2 linked regions of the Streptomyces noursei ATCC 11455 genome follow. The main gene of each other region encodes a partner of the protein of the gene in region 2 in a complex. Links are inferred from orthologs where the notes say so. Each region holds a gene or a part of one and is shown on either strand. Other genes may lie near its edges. The genes, in order: rpsG and tig.

Region 1 (7,918 bases), 900 kb from region 2 along the record:
GGAACTCGTCCTCCCAATGCTGCGTCTGTGATGAGAGGATGGGGACAACTGTTGAGCGGGGGGAGGTTCGCGACATGGCATTCCAGCCGTGGCAGGGTGGGCAGCCCGCGCAGAACCCGTATCAGGCGCCGGCCATGCGGGCCTCGCACGCGGATCGCGAGCGGGCGGTCGACGTGCTGAAGGCGGGGTTCGCCGAGGGGCGGCTGGCGCAGTCCGAGTACGAGCAGCGGATGTCCCGGGCCTATCAGGCGCAGACCCACGCCGAGCTCCAGATGCTGGTCGCCGACCTGCCGCAGGGACCGGTGCCGCAGGCGGAGTTCGCGCCGCGACCGATGATGCCCGCGGTGCCCGCCACGTTCCTCCCGATGCAGATGCCGATGCCGCAGCCGACCAACGGCGCGGCGACGGGCGCGCTGGTGTGCGGGCTGATAGGGCCGTTGACCTGGGGGCTGACGTCGATCCCCGCGGTGGTCCTGGGGCACAAGGCGCGGGCCGAGATCCGGCGCACGGGTCAGCGGGGCGACGGCCAGGCGGTCGCCGGCCTGGTGCTCGGCTGGCTCGGGATCGGCGCCTGGGCACTGTTCTTCCTGGTGGTGGCGTTGGTCGCGGTGTCCCGCGGCTGAGGGCCGTGTGCCTTCTTCCGTAGCGCAGTCGAGCGCACTACCGTGGCGGCAGCGCGGGCGGAGTCCGGCGTGTCCTTCGCGTGTGCATTTGTTTTGACCGCAGCCAATGCGCTAGGTACGCTCTGACCTTGTGCCTGGGGTGTCCCTGGGCTGCCGTGCGCGCCTTCTCCCGCCAGTTCCGGCCGGAGAGTCCCGGCAGCACGGAAGCCGGGTTTTGACACCGCAATCTGCCGCCGCCCTCGTTCCAGCGAGGCAGGTCTGCAGTATTCGACACACCCGACCGCGTGGGTCGGGGAATGTTCCAGGTTAGCTTTACCGAGACTGGCACACAGAAACCGGAGAAGTAGTGCCTACGATCCAGCAGCTGGTCCGTAAGGGCCGGCAGGACAAGGTCGAGAAGAACAAGACGCCCGCACTTGAGGGTTCGCCCCAGCGCCGTGGCGTCTGCACGCGTGTGTTCACGACCACCCCGAAGAAGCCGAACTCGGCCCTGCGTAAGGTCGCGCGTGTGCGTCTGACCAGTGGGATCGAGGTCACCGCTTACATTCCGGGTGAGGGCCACAACCTGCAGGAGCACTCGATCGTGCTCGTGCGTGGCGGCCGTGTGAAGGACCTGCCGGGTGTTCGGTACAAGATCATCCGCGGCTCCCTCGACACGCAGGGCGTCAAGAACCGCAAGCAGGCTCGCAGCCGCTACGGCGCCAAGAAGGAGAAGTAAGAATGCCTCGTAAGGGCCCCGCCCCGAAGCGCCCGGTCATCATCGACCCGGTCTACGGCTCTCCTCTGGTGACCTCCCTCATCAACAAGGTGCTGCTGAACGGCAAGCGCTCCACCGCCGAGCGCATCGTCTACGGCGCCATGGAGGGTCTGCGTGAGAAGACCGGCACCGACCCGGTCATCACGCTGAAGCGCGCGCTGGAGAACATCAAGCCGACCCTTGAGGTCAAGTCCCGCCGTGTCGGTGGCGCGACCTACCAGGTCCCGGTCGAGGTCAAGCCCGGCCGCGCCGCCACCCTCTCGCTCCGCTGGCTCGTGGGCTACTCCCGCGCCCGCCGCGAGAAGACCATGACCGAGCGCCTCATGAACGAACTGCTCGACGCCTCCAACGGCCTCGGCGCTTCGGTCAAGAAGCGTGAGGACACGCACAAGATGGCCGAGTCCAACAAGGCCTTCGCGCACTACCGCTGGTAGTCGCAACCCCCATCGAGACCGAGAGAAGATTGAGCCACTATGGCTACCACTTCGCTTGACCTGGCCAAGGTCCGCAACATCGGGATCATGGCCCACATCGACGCGGGCAAGACGACCACCACCGAGCGGATCCTGTTCTACACCGGTGTTTCGTACAAGATCGGTGAAGTCCACGACGGCGCTGCCACGATGGACTGGATGGAGCAGGAGCAGGAGCGCGGCATCACGATCACGTCTGCCGCGACGACCTGCCACTGGCCGCTGGACAACGTCGACAACACCATCAACATCATCGACACCCCGGGCCACGTCGACTTCACCGTCGAGGTGGAGCGCTCGCTGCGCGTGCTCGACGGTGCGGTGACGGTGTTCGACGGCGTTGCCGGTGTCGAGCCCCAGTCCGAGACCGTTTGGCGTCAGGCGGACCGCTACGGCGTTCCGCGTATCTGCTTCGTCAACAAGCTCGACCGTACGGGTGCCGAGTTCCACCGCTGCGTCGACATGATCTCGGATCGCCTGGGTGCGACCCCGATCGTGATGCAGCTGCCGATCGGCACCGAGATGGACTTCAAGGGCGTCGTCGACCTCGTGACGATGAAGGCCCTGGTCTGGTCGGCCGAGGCCGCCAAGGGCGAGATGTACGACACCGTCGACATCCCGGACACGCACATCGAGGCTGCCGACGAATGGCGCGGCAAGCTCCTCGAGACCGTGGCCGAGAACGACGAAGAGGTCATGGAGCTGTACCTGGAGGGCCAGGAGCCCACCGTGGAGCAGCTCTACGCCGCGATCCGTCGTATCACCATCGCCTCCGGCAAGGCCGACGTCGTCACCGTCACCCCGGTGTTCTGCGGTACCGCGTTCAAGAACAAGGGCGTGCAGCCCCTGCTCGACGCGGTCGTGCGCTACCTCCCCTCCCCGCTGGACGTCGAGGCCATCGAGGGCCACGCGGTCAACGACCCGGAGGAGATCGTCAAGCGCAAGCCGTCCGACGACGAGCCGCTGGCCGCCCTTGCGTTCAAGATCGCGAGCGACCCCCACCTGGGCAAGCTCACCTTCATCCGGGTGTACTCGGGCCGCCTCGAGGCCGGCACGCAGGTGCAGAACTCGGTGAAGGGCAAGAAGGAGCGCATCGGCAAGATCTACCGGATGCACGCGAACAAGCGTGAGGAGATCGACGCGGTGGGTGCCGGCGACATCGTCGCCGTCATGGGTCTGAAGCAGACCACCACCGGCGAGACCCTCTGCGACGCGGGCTCCCCGGTGATCCTGGAGTCGATGGAGTTCCCGGCCCCGGTCATCCAGGTCGCCATCGAGCCCAAGTCCAAGGGCGACCAGGAGAAGCTGGGTGTCGCCATCCAGCGCCTGGCCGAAGAGGACCCCTCGTTCCAGGTGCACACCGACGAGGAGACCGGCCAGACCATCATCGCGGGTATGGGCGAGCTGCACCTCGACGTGCTGGTCGACCGTATGAAGCGTGAGTTCCGGGTCGAGGCCAACGTCGGCAAGCCGCAGGTCGCCTACCGCGAGACCCTGCGCAAGCCGGTCGAGCGTCTCGACTACACGCACAAGAAGCAGACTGGTGGTTCCGGCCAGTTCGCTAAGGTGCAGATCGCCATCGAGCCGCTTGAGGGCGACGGGTACGAGTTCGAGAACAAGGTCACCGGTGGCCGCATCCCGCGGGAGTACATCCCGTCCGTGGACGCGGGCTGCCAGGAGGCCATGGAGTTCGGTGTTCTCGCCGGCTACCCGCTGACCGGTGTCAAGGTCACGCTCCTCGACGGCGCGTTCCACGAGGTCGACTCGTCGGAAATGGCGTTCAAGATCGCCGGTTCGATGGCCTTCAAGGAGGCCGCCCGCAAGGCCAGCCCGGCCCTGCTCGAGCCGATGATGAAGGTCGAGGTCACCACGCCCGAGGACTACATGGGCGACGTGATCGGCGACATCAACTCCCGCCGTGGTCAGATCGAGGCCATGGAGGACCGCGCCGGCGCCAAGCTCGTCACGGGCCTGGTTCCGCTCTCGGAGATGTTCGGCTACGTCGGAGACCTCCGCAGCAAGACGTCGGGTCGCGCCAGCTACTCGATGCAGTTCGACTCCTACGCCGAGGTTCCGCGGAACGTCGCCGAGGAGATCATCGCGAAGGCCAAGGGCGAGTAACTCACCCGTCGAGTTCACGCTCTAGGCTTGACTCCGGAACCCGTAGGGGCCGTTCCGCCGCAACAGCGGAGGAACGCCCCTCGGGCCCGGGCTATCCAGCAAAGATCACCTGGCGCCGATGAGTAAGGCGTACAGAACCACTCCACAGGAGGACCCCAGTGGCGAAGGCGAAGTTCGAGCGGACTAAGCCGCACGTCAACATCGGCACCATCGGTCACATTGACCACGGTAAGACGACCCTCACGGCCGCCATTACCAAGGTGCTGCACGACGCGTACCCGGACCTGAACGAGGCCTCGGCCTTCGACCAGATCGACAAGGCTCCTGAGGAGCGCCAGCGCGGTATCACCATCTCGATCGCGCACGTCGAGTACCAGACCGAGACGCGTCACTACGCCCACGTCGACTGCCCCGGTCACGCGGACTACATCAAGAACATGATCACGGGTGCCGCGCAGATGGACGGCGCCATCCTCGTGGTCGCCGCCACCGACGGCCCGATGCCGCAGACCAAGGAGCACGTGCTCCTGGCCCGCCAGGTCGGCGTTCCGTACATCGTTGTCGCCCTGAACAAGGCCGACATGGTGGACGACGAGGAGATCCTGGAGCTCGTCGAGCTCGAGGTCCGTGAGCTCCTCTCCGAGTACGAGTTCCCGGGCGACGACGTTCCGGTCGTCAAGGTCTCCGCTCTGAAGGCCCTCGAGGGCGACAAGGAGTGGGGCAACACCGTCCTCGAGCTGATGAAGGCCGTCGACGAGTCGATCCCGCAGCCCGAGCGCGACGTCGACAAGCCGTTCCTGATGCCGATCGAGGACGTCTTCACGATCACCGGTCGTGGCACCGTCGTCACCGGTCGTATCGAGCGTGGTGTCCTCAAGGTCAACGAGACCGTCGACATCATCGGCATCAAGACCGAGAAGACCTCCACCACGGTCACCGGTATCGAGATGTTCCGCAAGCTGCTCGACGAGGGCCAGGCCGGTGAGAACGTCGGTCTGCTGCTCCGCGGCATCAAGCGCGAGGACGTCGAGCGCGGCCAGGTCATCATCAAGCCGGGCTCGGTCACCCCGCACACCGAGTTCGAGGCGCAGGCCTACATCCTCTCCAAGGACGAGGGTGGCCGCCACACGCCGTTCTTCAACAACTACCGTCCGCAGTTCTACTTCCGTACGACTGACGTGACCGGTGTTGTGACCCTCCCCGAGGGCACCGAGATGGTCATGCCGGGTGACAACACCGAGATGAAGGTGGACCTCATCCAGCCTGTCGCCATGGAGGAGGGCCTGAAGTTCGCCATCCGTGAGGGTGGTCGGACCGTCGGCGCCGGCCAGGTCACCAAGATCGTCAAGTAAGACGGTCCGGTTGATCCGGTAGCTCTCCGGAGCATCCAGGAAGCCCCGCTCACCATCAGGTGGGCGGGGCTTCTTGACAGTCGGGGCTCGATTGGCCTTACGCAACCCGCGTATGGCACACTGTCCAGGTTGCTCGGTTGAGTGCCGATGCTGCGCGCCTCCCGCCGGGAGGACTGGAAGCGAGTCCCAGGTATTCGTCGCCCCTTTTCAGGGGCGGAAGTACGGGAATCTTCCGGGAAGTGTCAGCGGGGTGCCTCTTCCAGGCGCCCGGTGGGTGTTCTTCCCCCACGCTCTCCTCCTCGAGGGATCTTCCATGTGGAGATTTACGAGAAGGGGTGCGACACGCCCGACCGCGTGGGTCGGAGAAGAACGGTGACCTCCCGGGTCCCAGAGCGTTACGAGAGACAGGACTACGAAGTAGCCATGGCGGGACAGAAGATCCGCATCCGGCTCAAGGCCTACGACCACGAGGTCATCGACTCCTCGGCGAAGAAGATCGTCGAGACGGTGACCCGCACTGGTGCGTCGGTCGCGGGCCCGGTGCCGCTGCCCACTGAGAAGAACGTGTACTGCGTCATCAAGTCGCCGCACAAGTACAAGGACTCGCGCGAGCACTTCGAGATGCGCACGCACAAGCGCCTGATCGACATCCTCGACCCGACGCCCAAGACCGTTGACTCGCTGATGCGCCTGGACCTTCCGGCCGGCGTTGACATCGAGATCAAGCTCTGAGAGGCGCGGAAGAGATGGCTAAGCAGATCAAGGGGCTCCTGGGCGAGAAGCTCGGCATGACCCAGGTCTGGGACGAGAACAACCGTGTCGTCCCGGTGACCGTGGTGAAGGCCGGCCCCTGCGTCGTTACCCAGGTGCGCACCAATGACCAGGACGGCTACGACTCCGTCCAGATCGCCTTCGGCGAGATCGACCCGCGCAAGGTGAACAAGCCCCTCAAGGGCCACTTCGCGAAGGCCGACGTCACCCCCCGTCGCCACCTCGTCGAGGTCCGTACCGCCGACGCGAGCGAGTACAGCCTCGGCCAGGAGCTCAGCGCCGACGTCTTCGAGGCGGGCGTGAAGGTGGACGTGACCGGCAAGAGCAAGGGCAAGGGCTTCGCCGGTGTCATGAAGCGTCACGGCTTCGGCGGTGGCAAGGCTTCGCACGGTGCCCACCGCGTGCACCGCAAGCCGGGCTCCATCGGTGGCTGCGCCACCCCGGGCCGCGTGTTCAAGGGCATGCGGATGGCCGGCCGTATGGGCAATGAGCGGGTCACCACCCAGAACCTGACCGTCCACGCCGTTGACGCGGAGAAGGGTCTGCTGCTCATCAAGGGCGCAGTTCCTGGTCCGAACGGCGGCCTCGTCCTGGTCCGTACCGCGGCCAAGGGGGCCTGAGGTAACCGATGAGCACCATTGACATCCTTTCGCCGGCAGGCGACAAGGCCGGGACCGTCGAGCTCCCCACGGAGATCTTCGACGCCAAGGTCAGCATCCCGCTGATCCACCAGGTCGTCGTCGCGCAGCTGGCCGCTGCCCGTCAGGGCACGCACAAGACCAAGACCCGCGGCGAGGTCCGTGGCGGTGGCAAGAAGCCGTACCGCCAGAAGGGCACCGGCCGTGCGCGCCAGGGTTCGACCCGTGCGCCGCAGTTCGCCGGTGGTGGCGTCGTCCACGGCCCCGTGCCGCGTGACTACAGCCAGCGGACCCCGAAGAAGATGAAGGCCGCCGCGCTGCGCGGTGCCCTCTCCGACCGGGCCCGCCACAGCCGCATCCACGTCGTCTCCGGCGTGGTCGAGGGCGCGGTGTCCACCAAGGCCGCCAAGGGCCTGTTCGGCAAGATCAGCGAGCGGAAGAACCTGCTCCTGGTCGCCGAGCGCTCCGACGAGGCCGCGTGGCTGTCCGCCCGTAACCTGCCCCAGGTGCACATCCTGGAGCCGGGCCAGCTGAACACGTACGACGTGCTCGTCTCCGACGACGTGGTCTTCACCAAGGCCGCCTTCGAGTCCTTCGTGTCTGGCCCCAAGGCCGTTGAGACCGAAGGGAGCGACGCCTGATGACTGAGGCCGTCGTCACCAGCAAGACCTTCACGGACCCGCGCGACGTCCTCGTCAAGCCGGTTGTTTCCGAGAAGAGCTACGCGCTGCTGGACGAGAACAAGTACACGTTCATCGTCGACCCGCGCGCCAACAAGACCCAGATCAAGCAGGCCGTCCAGGCGGTCTTCTCGGTCAAGGTCACCGGGGTCAACACGATCAACCGGCAGGGCAAGCGCAAGCGCACCCGCACCGGTTTCGGGAAGCGTGCCAACACCAAGCGCGCCATCGTGACCCTCGCCGAGGGCGACCGTATCGACATCTTCGGCGGTCCGACCGCCTAACGGCGGTCCGGATCGTCCGAAATCGGACGAGGACTGAGAAATGGGTATCCGCAAGTACAAGCCGACGACCCCGGGCCGTCGTGGCTCCAGCGTCGCCGACTTTGTCGAGATCACGCGGTCCACGCCGGAGAAGTCGCTGGTCCGCCCGCTGCACAGCAAGGGCGGCCGTAACAACGCCGGTCGTGTGACCGTTCGCCACCAGGGCGGTGGCCACAAGCG
Region 2 (7,819 bases):
CGGAATTCGCGGGACAGGACCGGACAGGAAATGCGGCGGGGAGGGCGACGGGCCTCGCCCCGCCCGGCGAAAAAAGCGACCCGGGGCCGGATCGGGAAAGTCCGCGATCCGGCCCCGGGCCGTTTTCGGAGCGGGCGACGGGAATCGAACCCGCGTAGCCAGTTTGGAAGACTGGGGCTCTACCATTGAGCTACGCCCGCGAGCGCCACGGTCGGTGGGACCTCGGCACGCAGAGCATCGTAGCGGGTGAAGGCCGTGCCGCGCACACTGCATCGCGCTCTCGAACAACGGGCAGCCACACCGTCCCCGGCCATGTACCCTACGTGTCGCACCGACGGGGTGTGGCGCAGCTTGGTAGCGCGTCCGCTTTGGGAGCGGAAGGTCGTCGGTTCGAATCCGGCCACCCCGACCATTTCAGGTACCCGTCCGCGTGACGCAAAGCGGGCATAAGCGACCGTTCAAGATCGCGTTGTGGGTGCCCTCCTCCTTGCGGTTACTATGCAAGCTGCGTGCCCGTATGTCTCTGTACCGGGCGCGATCGGCCGGGCCGGGACATGCCGGACGCCGGCGGATCTCAGGCAAAACCCCAAGTCAGCCCAAGGAGACCGAACCGTGAAGAGCGCCGTGGAGACCCTGAACCCGACCCGGGTTCGGCTCACTGTCGAGGTGCCCTTCGAGGAGCTCAAGGACAGCCTCGACGCGGCGTACAAGAAGATCAACCAGCAGGTCACGGTGAAGGGCTTCCGCAAGGGCAAGATCCCGGCCCGCGTCATCGACCAGCGGTTCGGTCGTGGCGCCGTGCTGGAGGAGGCCGTCAACGACGCGCTCCCGAAGTTCTACACCAACGCGGTCAACGAGGCCGAGCTGAACGTCCTCGGCCAGCCCGAGGTGGACATCACCGAGCTCAAGGACAACGAGCTGCTGGCCTTCACCGCCGAGGTGGACATCCGCCCCGAGCTGGAGATCCCGGACTTCTCCGGCATCGAGGTCGAGGTCGACGCCGTCGAGGTGTCGGACGAGGACGTCGAGAAGTCCGTGGAGCAGCTGCGTGAGCGCTTCGCCTCGACCAGCCCGGTCGAGCGCGCCGCCCAGGACGGCGACGTGGTGACCGTGGACCTGGAGGCCAAGGTCGACGGCGAGGTGCTGGCCGACGGCATCGCCAACGGCGTCAGCTACACCATCGGCTCCGGTGAGCTCCTCGACGGCATCGACGAGGCCGTCAAGGGCCTGGAGGCCGGCGGCAGCGCCACCTTCACCTCCGAGCTCAAGGGCGGCTCCGCCCAGGGCAAGGAGGCCGAGGTCAAGGTCGACGTCACCGAGGTCAAGGCCCGCGAACTGCCCGAGCTGGACGACGACTTCGCGCAGCTGGCCAGCGAGTTCGACACCCTCGACGAGCTCAAGGCGGACAGCCGCAAGCGCCTGGAGCGGATGAAGAAGTTCGACCAGGCCACCCAGGCCCAGGAGAAGGTCCTGGAGGCGCTGCTCGGCCTGATCGAGGTCCCGATCCCCGAGAAGCTCCTCGAGGACGAGATCCGCACCCGCAAGCACAACCTCGAGCACCACCAGCTCGGCCAGATGGGCCTCGACCTCGCGAAGTACCTGGAGATCCAGGGCAAGACCGAGGAAGAGTTCGACGCCGAGACCAAGCAGCAGGCCGAGAAGGGCATCAAGACCCAGTTCGTCCTCGACGAGCTGGTCAACAAGGAGAAGCTCAACGTCAGCCAGGAGGAGCTCACCGAGCACCTCATGCGGCGTGCGCAGTCCTCCGGCATGAGCCCCGACCAGTTCGCCCAGGCGGTCGTCGAGGGTGGCCAGGTGCCGATGCTGGTGGGCGAGGTCGCCCGCGGCAAGGCCCTCGCGGTGGTCGTCGAGGCCGCCACGGTCAAGGACACCAACGGTGAGGTCGTCGACCTGGAGGACGAGGAGGAGGCGGAGGCCGCCGAGGCCGTCGTCGCCGAGGCCGAGGGCACCGACGCGAAGGCCGAGGAGGCCCCGAAGACCGAGGGCTGAGCCCCGGCCGTCCGGGGGTTCCCCGGGCTCTTCGAGCTGTGAGTACGGGCCCGAACACGCACGTGAGCGTGTTCGGGCCCGTACGTCATCCCGGTCCGTGAGCCTGCGCTCACAGCGAACAGTTCTCGCTGCGGGATGGCGTTGTCCGACCTGCGCGTTAGGGTCCGTAGATACGAGGGCAGGGGAGTTTCCGAACGCGCCGGACGCACCACACGGCGCAGGTCCCCGCGCCCAGAAGACGACGCTGAGACGGTCGCGAGCCGTCCGACAACGAGCAGGTGGACACGTGACGATCCCGATGCCTTCCGCCGCCGCTGAGCCGACCTCCGGTGGCCTCGGCGACCAGGTCTACAACCGGCTGCTCGGCGAGCGGATCATCTTCCTCGGCCAGCCGGTCGACGACGACATCGCCAACAAGATCACGGCGCAGCTGTTGCTCCTCGCCGCTGACCCGGAAAAGGACATCTTCCTCTACATCAACTCCCCGGGCGGCTCGGTCACGGCCGGCATGGCGATCTACGACACCATGCAGTACATCAAGAACGACGTGGTCACCATCGCGATGGGCCTCGCCGCTTCGATGGGCCAGTTCCTGCTGAGCGCCGGCACCCCGGGCAAGCGCTTCGCGCTGCCGAACGCGGAGATCCTGATCCACCAGCCCTCCGCCGGCCTGGCGGGTTCGGCCTCGGACATCAAGATCCACGCCGAGCAGCTGCTGCGCACGAAGAAGCGCCTGGGTGAGCTCTCCGCCATGCACACCGGCCAGACGCTGGAGCAGTGGACCAAGGACGCCGACCGTGACCGCTGGTTCAGTGCCGAGGAGGCCAAGGCGTACGGCCTCATCGACGACGTCATGCCCTCCGCTGCCGGCGTTCCGGGCGGGGGCGGCACCGGGGCCTGAGCCCCGGCCCATGTCCCGCAGTCGACCCCCAGCCCCATTTCGCCACCAGGACGGTGAACCTCCAGATGATCAACTTCCCCGGAAGCGGCCTCTACGAGCGCCCTCAGGCCGAGTTCTCCGGCATGGCCGCCGAGTCCCGCTATATCGTCCCGCGCTTCGTCGAGCGCACCTCGCAGGGCGTGCGCGAGTACGACCCGTACGCGAAGCTCTTCGAGGAGCGGGTGATCTTCCTCGGGGTGCAGATCGATGACGCCTCCGCCAACGACGTCATGGCGCAGCTGCTGTGCCTGGAGTCGATGGACCCGGACCGCGACATCTCGGTCTACATCAACAGCCCCGGCGGCTCGTTCACGGCGCTGACGGCGATCTACGACACCATGCAGTTCGTCAAGCCCGACATCCAGACGGTCTGCATGGGCCAGGCGGCCTCCGCCGCGGCCGTGCTGCTGGCGGCCGGCACCCCGGGCAAGCGCATGGCGCTGCCCAACGCCCGGGTCCTGATCCACCAGCCCTTCAGCGAGACCGGTCGCGGCCAGGTCTCCGACCTGGAGATCGCCGCCCGCGAGATCCAGCGGATGCGCACGCAGCTGGAGGAGATGCTGGCCAAGCACTCGTCCACGCCGATCGAGAAGATCCGCGAGGACATCGAGCGCGACAAGATCCTGACCGCCGAGGAGTCCCTGGCGTACGGTCTGGTCGACCAGATCGTCTCGACGCGGAAGACCTCCGTCTCGGTCTGATCGCGATCTTCGCGAAATGCGCCGGAGTGTTGCCCCCTTGGACCGAGTGAACCGAGTCGGTCCAAGGGGGGCCCGTACGGGGGGCCCGGCAAGGTACCGTCGATAGGCAAGCTCCCGGGTCCGCGGAACAATGCGGATCCCAGGCGAAGGGGATTCACCTCGTGGCACGCATCGGTGACGGCGGCGACCTGCTCAAGTGCTCGTTCTGCGGAAAGAGCCAGAAGCAGGTGAAGAAGCTCATCGCGGGACCTGGTGTGTACATCTGCGACGAGTGCATCGATCTCTGCAACGAGATCATCGAGGAAGAGCTCGCCGAGACCTCCGAGGTGCGCTGGGAAGAACTCCCCAAGCCCCGCGAGATCTACGAGTTCCTCAACGGCTACGTCGTCGGCCAGGAGCCCGCCAAGAAGGCGCTCTCGGTGGCCGTGTACAACCACTACAAGCGCGTCCAGGCGGGCGAGAACGGCCCGGGCCGCGGCGACGAGGGCATCGAGCTGGCCAAGTCCAACATCCTGCTGCTCGGCCCCACCGGCTCGGGCAAGACGCTGCTCGCGCAGACCCTCGCCCGGATGCTCAACGTCCCCTTCGCCTTCGCCGATGCCACGGCGCTGACCGAGGCCGGCTATGTCGGCGAGGACGTCGAGAACATCCTCCTGAAGCTGATCCAGGCCGCGGACTTCGACATCAAGAAGGCCGAGACCGGCATCATCTACATCGACGAGATCGACAAGGTCGCCCGGAAGAGCGAAAATCCGTCGATCACCCGGGACGTCTCCGGCGAGGGCGTCCAGCAGGCGCTGCTGAAGATCCTGGAGGGCACCACGGCCTCGGTCCCGCCGCAGGGCGGCCGCAAGCACCCGCACCAGGAATTCATCCAGATCGACACCACCAACGTGCTGTTCATCGTCGGCGGTGCCTTCGCCGGTCTGGAGAAGATCATCGAGGCCCGGTCCGGCGCCAAGGGCATCGGCTTCGGCGCCACGATCCGCTCCAAGCGCGAGATCGAGTCCAAGGACCAGCTCCAGGACGTGATGCCGGAGGACCTGGTGAAGTTCGGGATGATCCCGGAGTTCATCGGCCGCCTCCCCGTCCTCACCTCGGTCCACAACCTCGACCGCGAGGCGCTGCTCCAGATCCTCGTCGAGCCGCGCAACGCCCTGGTCAAGCAGTACCAGCGGCTCTTCGAACTCGACGGCGTGGAGCTGGACTTCGACCGCCCGGCCCTGGAGGCCATCGCCGACCAGGCCATCCTCCGCGGCACCGGCGCCCGCGGCCTGCGCGCGATCATGGAGGAGGTCCTCCAGGCGGTGATGTACGAGATCCCGTCCCGCAAGGACGTCGCCCGCGTCGTCATCACCGCCGACGTGGTCCACTCCAACGTCAACCCGACCCTCGTCCCCCGCACCCGCGGCGACTCGGGCGAACCCCAGGAGAAGAGCGCGTAACGCCTCCGCGCCTCCCCCCTTCAACAGAACCGCCCGGCAGCGCAGTTGCTGCCGGGCGGTTCTGGTACGCGGGTGCGCGTCACTTCTCCTTGCGGACCTCGTTGCGGACCTTGGCGGTCTTGTCCGCGAGTTGCTCGGCGCTGGGGGTGGTGGCGGAGCCGCCGCCATTGGGGTTGGGCGCGGCCATCTGCTGCACGACACCGATGGCGCTGTTGTCGCCCCAGATGCAGGTGGAGGCGGTGACCGGCACGGTCACTCCGCCCTCGGAGACGGTGACCCGCTGCGTCCGGCACTTCATGATCGCGCCGTCGAAATCGTTGGGTGAGAACTCGGTGATCGGCGTGACGTCCTCGATCTTGGCGTTGCGGGCGGACTTCTTCACGTTGTCGTCGATCTTGGCGAACATCTGGGTCACGGTGCCCTGAGGGTCGCCGACGTTCCCGTAGATGCCGACGACTTGCATCGCCAGTCCGCTCTGGTCCTTGTAATTGCCCTGGACGCCCTTGCTGTTGGTGATGCCGAGAGCCTTGGCTTCCTTGTCATTGGAGAAGTCCTCGACGCCGCCGCCGGCGCTGCCGGGCTTCTGGACCTTCTGGAACTGCCCGCTCAGCAAGCTGTCCGGCAGCGCGATCGTGTACGGCTTGACCTGGCCGCCCGAGCCGAAGACGAAGTACGCGCCGACGCCGATCGCCGCGACCACCGCGACCGCGCCGATGATCAGGCCGATCTTCTTGCCGTTGCCGCCGCCGGACTCCGGCTCCTGGGGGATCATCCCGTAGGGGGTCTGCTGGCCGCCGTAGGGTGCCTGCTGGCCGTAGTTGGGCTGCGCGGGCTGGCCGTAGGGCTGCTGCTGCGGGAACTGTTGGGGCGCCTGCTGGGGGAACTGCTGGGGGGCCTGCTGCGGGTATCCGTAGCCCTGCTGAGGAGGCACCTGGCCGCCCTGCTGCGGGTAGCCGTAGCCGGGCTGCGGGGCGGGCGGCTGCGGCTGTCCGTACGGGCCGGGCTGCTGGGGCTGCTGACCGTACGGGCCCGGAGGCGGCTGGTTGTAGCTCATGGAGCGGATCCCCTCGTGACTGCGGTGACGCCGGAGTGCTGCGCGGGGCGTCCGGGCGTCGGCGTGATGTTTATGCGCTGCCGACATCCTGTACGACGCCGCTGACAGCCGTGGCCCCGGGGGCGAAACCGATTCGAAGCCGCTACACGGGCGCCCGTACACTGTCGGTCGTGACCGAGAACACTCAGCAGCAGCACAGCGTCCCCGAACTGCCGACTCAGTACACGCCGGCCGATGTAGAGGGGCCGCTGTACGAGCGCTGGGTAGAGCGGGGCTACTTCGAGGCGGACGAGAAGAGCGACAAGCCGCCGTACACCGTCGTCATCCCCCCGCCGAACGTCACCGGCTCCCTGCACCTGGGGCACGCCTTCGAGCACACGCTCATCGACGCGCTCACCCGCCGCAAGCGGATGCAGGGATACGAGACGCTCTGGCAGCCGGGCATGGACCACGCCGGTATCGCTACCCAGAACGTGGTCGAGCGTGAACTCGCCAAGGAGGGCGCGTCGCGGCACGACCTGGGGCGCGAGGCGTTCGTCGAGCGCGTCTGGCAGTGGAAGGACGAGTCCGGCGGTCAGATCTCCGGGCAGATGCGGCGGCTGGGCGACGGCGTCGCCTGGTCCCGTGAGCGCTTCACCATGGACGAGGGCCTCTCCAAGGCCGTCCAGACGATCTTCAAGCGGCTCTACGACGACGAGCTGATCTACCGCGCCGAGCGCATCATCAACTGGTGCCCGCGCTGTCTGACCGCCATCTCCGACATCGAGGTGGAGTACCAGGACGACGACGGCGAGCTGGTCTCGATCCGGTACGGGGAGGGGGACGCCTCGATCGTCGTCGCCACCACCCGCGCCGAGACGATGCTGGGCGACACCGCCGTAGCGGTCCACCCCGAGGACGAGCGGTACGCCCACCTCGTGGGTACCGAGATCGAGCTGCCGCTGACGGGCCGGCGGATCCCGGTCGTCGCGGACGAGCACGTCGACCCGGAGTTCGGCACCGGTGCGGTCAAGGTCACGCCGGCGCACGACCCGAACGACTTCGAGATCGGCCGGCGGCACGGCCTGGCCAACCTGGCCGTCCTCGACGAGCGCGGCGTGATCACCGCGCACGGACCGTTCCAGGGGCTGGACCGCTTCGAGGCCCGGTCGGCGATCGTCGGCGCGCTGCGCGCCGAGGGCCGGATCGTCGCCGAGAAGCGCCCGTACACCCACTCCGTCGGGCACTGCTCGCGCTGCAAGACCACCATCGAGCCGCGGCTGTCGATGCAGTGGTGGGTCAAGGTCGGCCCGCTGGCGAAGGCCGCCGGTGACGCGGTCCGCGACGGCAAGGTCGCGATCCACCCCAAGGAGATGGAGTCCCGGTACTTCGGCTGGGTCGACAACCTCCACGACTGGTGCATCTCGCGGCAGCTGTGGTGGGGCCACCGCATCCCGGTCTGGTACGGGCCGAACGGCGAGGTCGTCTGCGTCGGACCCGACGAGGAGGCGCCCACCGGCGAGGGGTGGCACCAGGACACCGACGTCCTCGACACCTGGTTCTCGTCCGGTCTGTGGCCGTTCTCCACGCTGGGCTGGCCCGAGCAGACCCCGAGCGTGACGAAGTTCTACCCGAACTCCGTCCTGGTCACCGGCTACGACATCCTCTTCTTCTGGGTCGCCCGGATGAT

The links.
Region 1: the proteins of tig (region 2) and rpsG are in contact, whole or in part, in a crystal structure (PDB 3GTY), measured with the Thermotoga maritima proteins. The link is inferred for Streptomyces noursei ATCC 11455 from one-to-one orthologs. Residues at the interface, in WP_004081061.1 of Thermotoga maritima: Glu122, Val124, Val129, Leu130, Tyr133, Glu188, Gly259, Ile262, Tyr263, Glu266, Ser270, Glu273, Gln274, Glu277, Arg308, Gln311, Ile312, Ser315, Tyr316, Glu325, Arg329, Arg336, Leu363, Phe366, Trp367, Arg373, Leu377, Arg381, Leu384, Glu387; in WP_004081843.1 of Thermotoga maritima: Lys34, Lys52, Lys55, Glu59, Arg62, Gln63, Glu66, Asn67, Lys69, Val71, Arg95, Ala109, Lys110, Lys111, Gly112, Arg113, Pro114, Glu117, Glu121, Ile124, Ala125, Tyr127, Asn128, Asn129, Thr130, Gly131, Lys135, Asp139, Arg142, Met143.

The regions. Positions count from the first base shown.
Region 1 is NZ_CP011533.1:5,254,855-5,262,772, forward strand. The notes cover bases 169-3,078. They hold rpsG (30S ribosomal protein S7), read left to right. Parts: upstream 169-1,343; coding sequence 1,344-1,814; downstream 1,815-3,078. Other genes in these bases: SNOUR_RS22275 (DUF1707 and DUF4190 domain-containing protein), read left to right, coding at 169-623; rpsL (30S ribosomal protein S12), read left to right, coding at 970-1,341; fusA (elongation factor G), read left to right, coding at 1,854-3,078. Also shown: more of SNOUR_RS22275, read left to right, coding at 135-168; more of fusA, read left to right, coding at 3,079-3,974; tuf (elongation factor Tu), read left to right, coding at 4,133-5,326; rpsJ (30S ribosomal protein S10), read left to right, coding at 5,750-6,058; rplC (50S ribosomal protein L3), read left to right, coding at 6,073-6,717; rplD (50S ribosomal protein L4), read left to right, coding at 6,726-7,376; rplW (50S ribosomal protein L23), read left to right, coding at 7,376-7,699; rplB (50S ribosomal protein L2), read left to right, coding at 7,740-7,918.
Region 2 is NZ_CP011533.1:6,150,835-6,158,653, forward strand. The notes cover bases 1-2,811. They hold tig (trigger factor), read left to right. Parts: upstream 1-612; coding sequence 613-2,010; downstream 2,011-2,811. Other genes in these bases: SNOUR_RS26090 (ATP-dependent Clp protease proteolytic subunit), read left to right, coding at 2,309-2,811. Also shown: more of SNOUR_RS26090, read left to right, coding at 2,812-2,911; SNOUR_RS26095 (ATP-dependent Clp protease proteolytic subunit), read left to right, coding at 2,977-3,651; ATP-dependent Clp protease ATP-binding subunit ClpX, read left to right, coding at 3,813-5,096; SNOUR_RS26105 (hypothetical protein), read right to left, coding at 5,176-6,150; SNOUR_RS26110 (valine--tRNA ligase), read left to right, coding at 6,321-7,819. UniProt on the Bacillus subtilis protein: Involved in protein export. Acts as a chaperone by maintaining the newly synthesized protein in an open conformation. Functions as a peptidyl-prolyl cis-trans isomerase.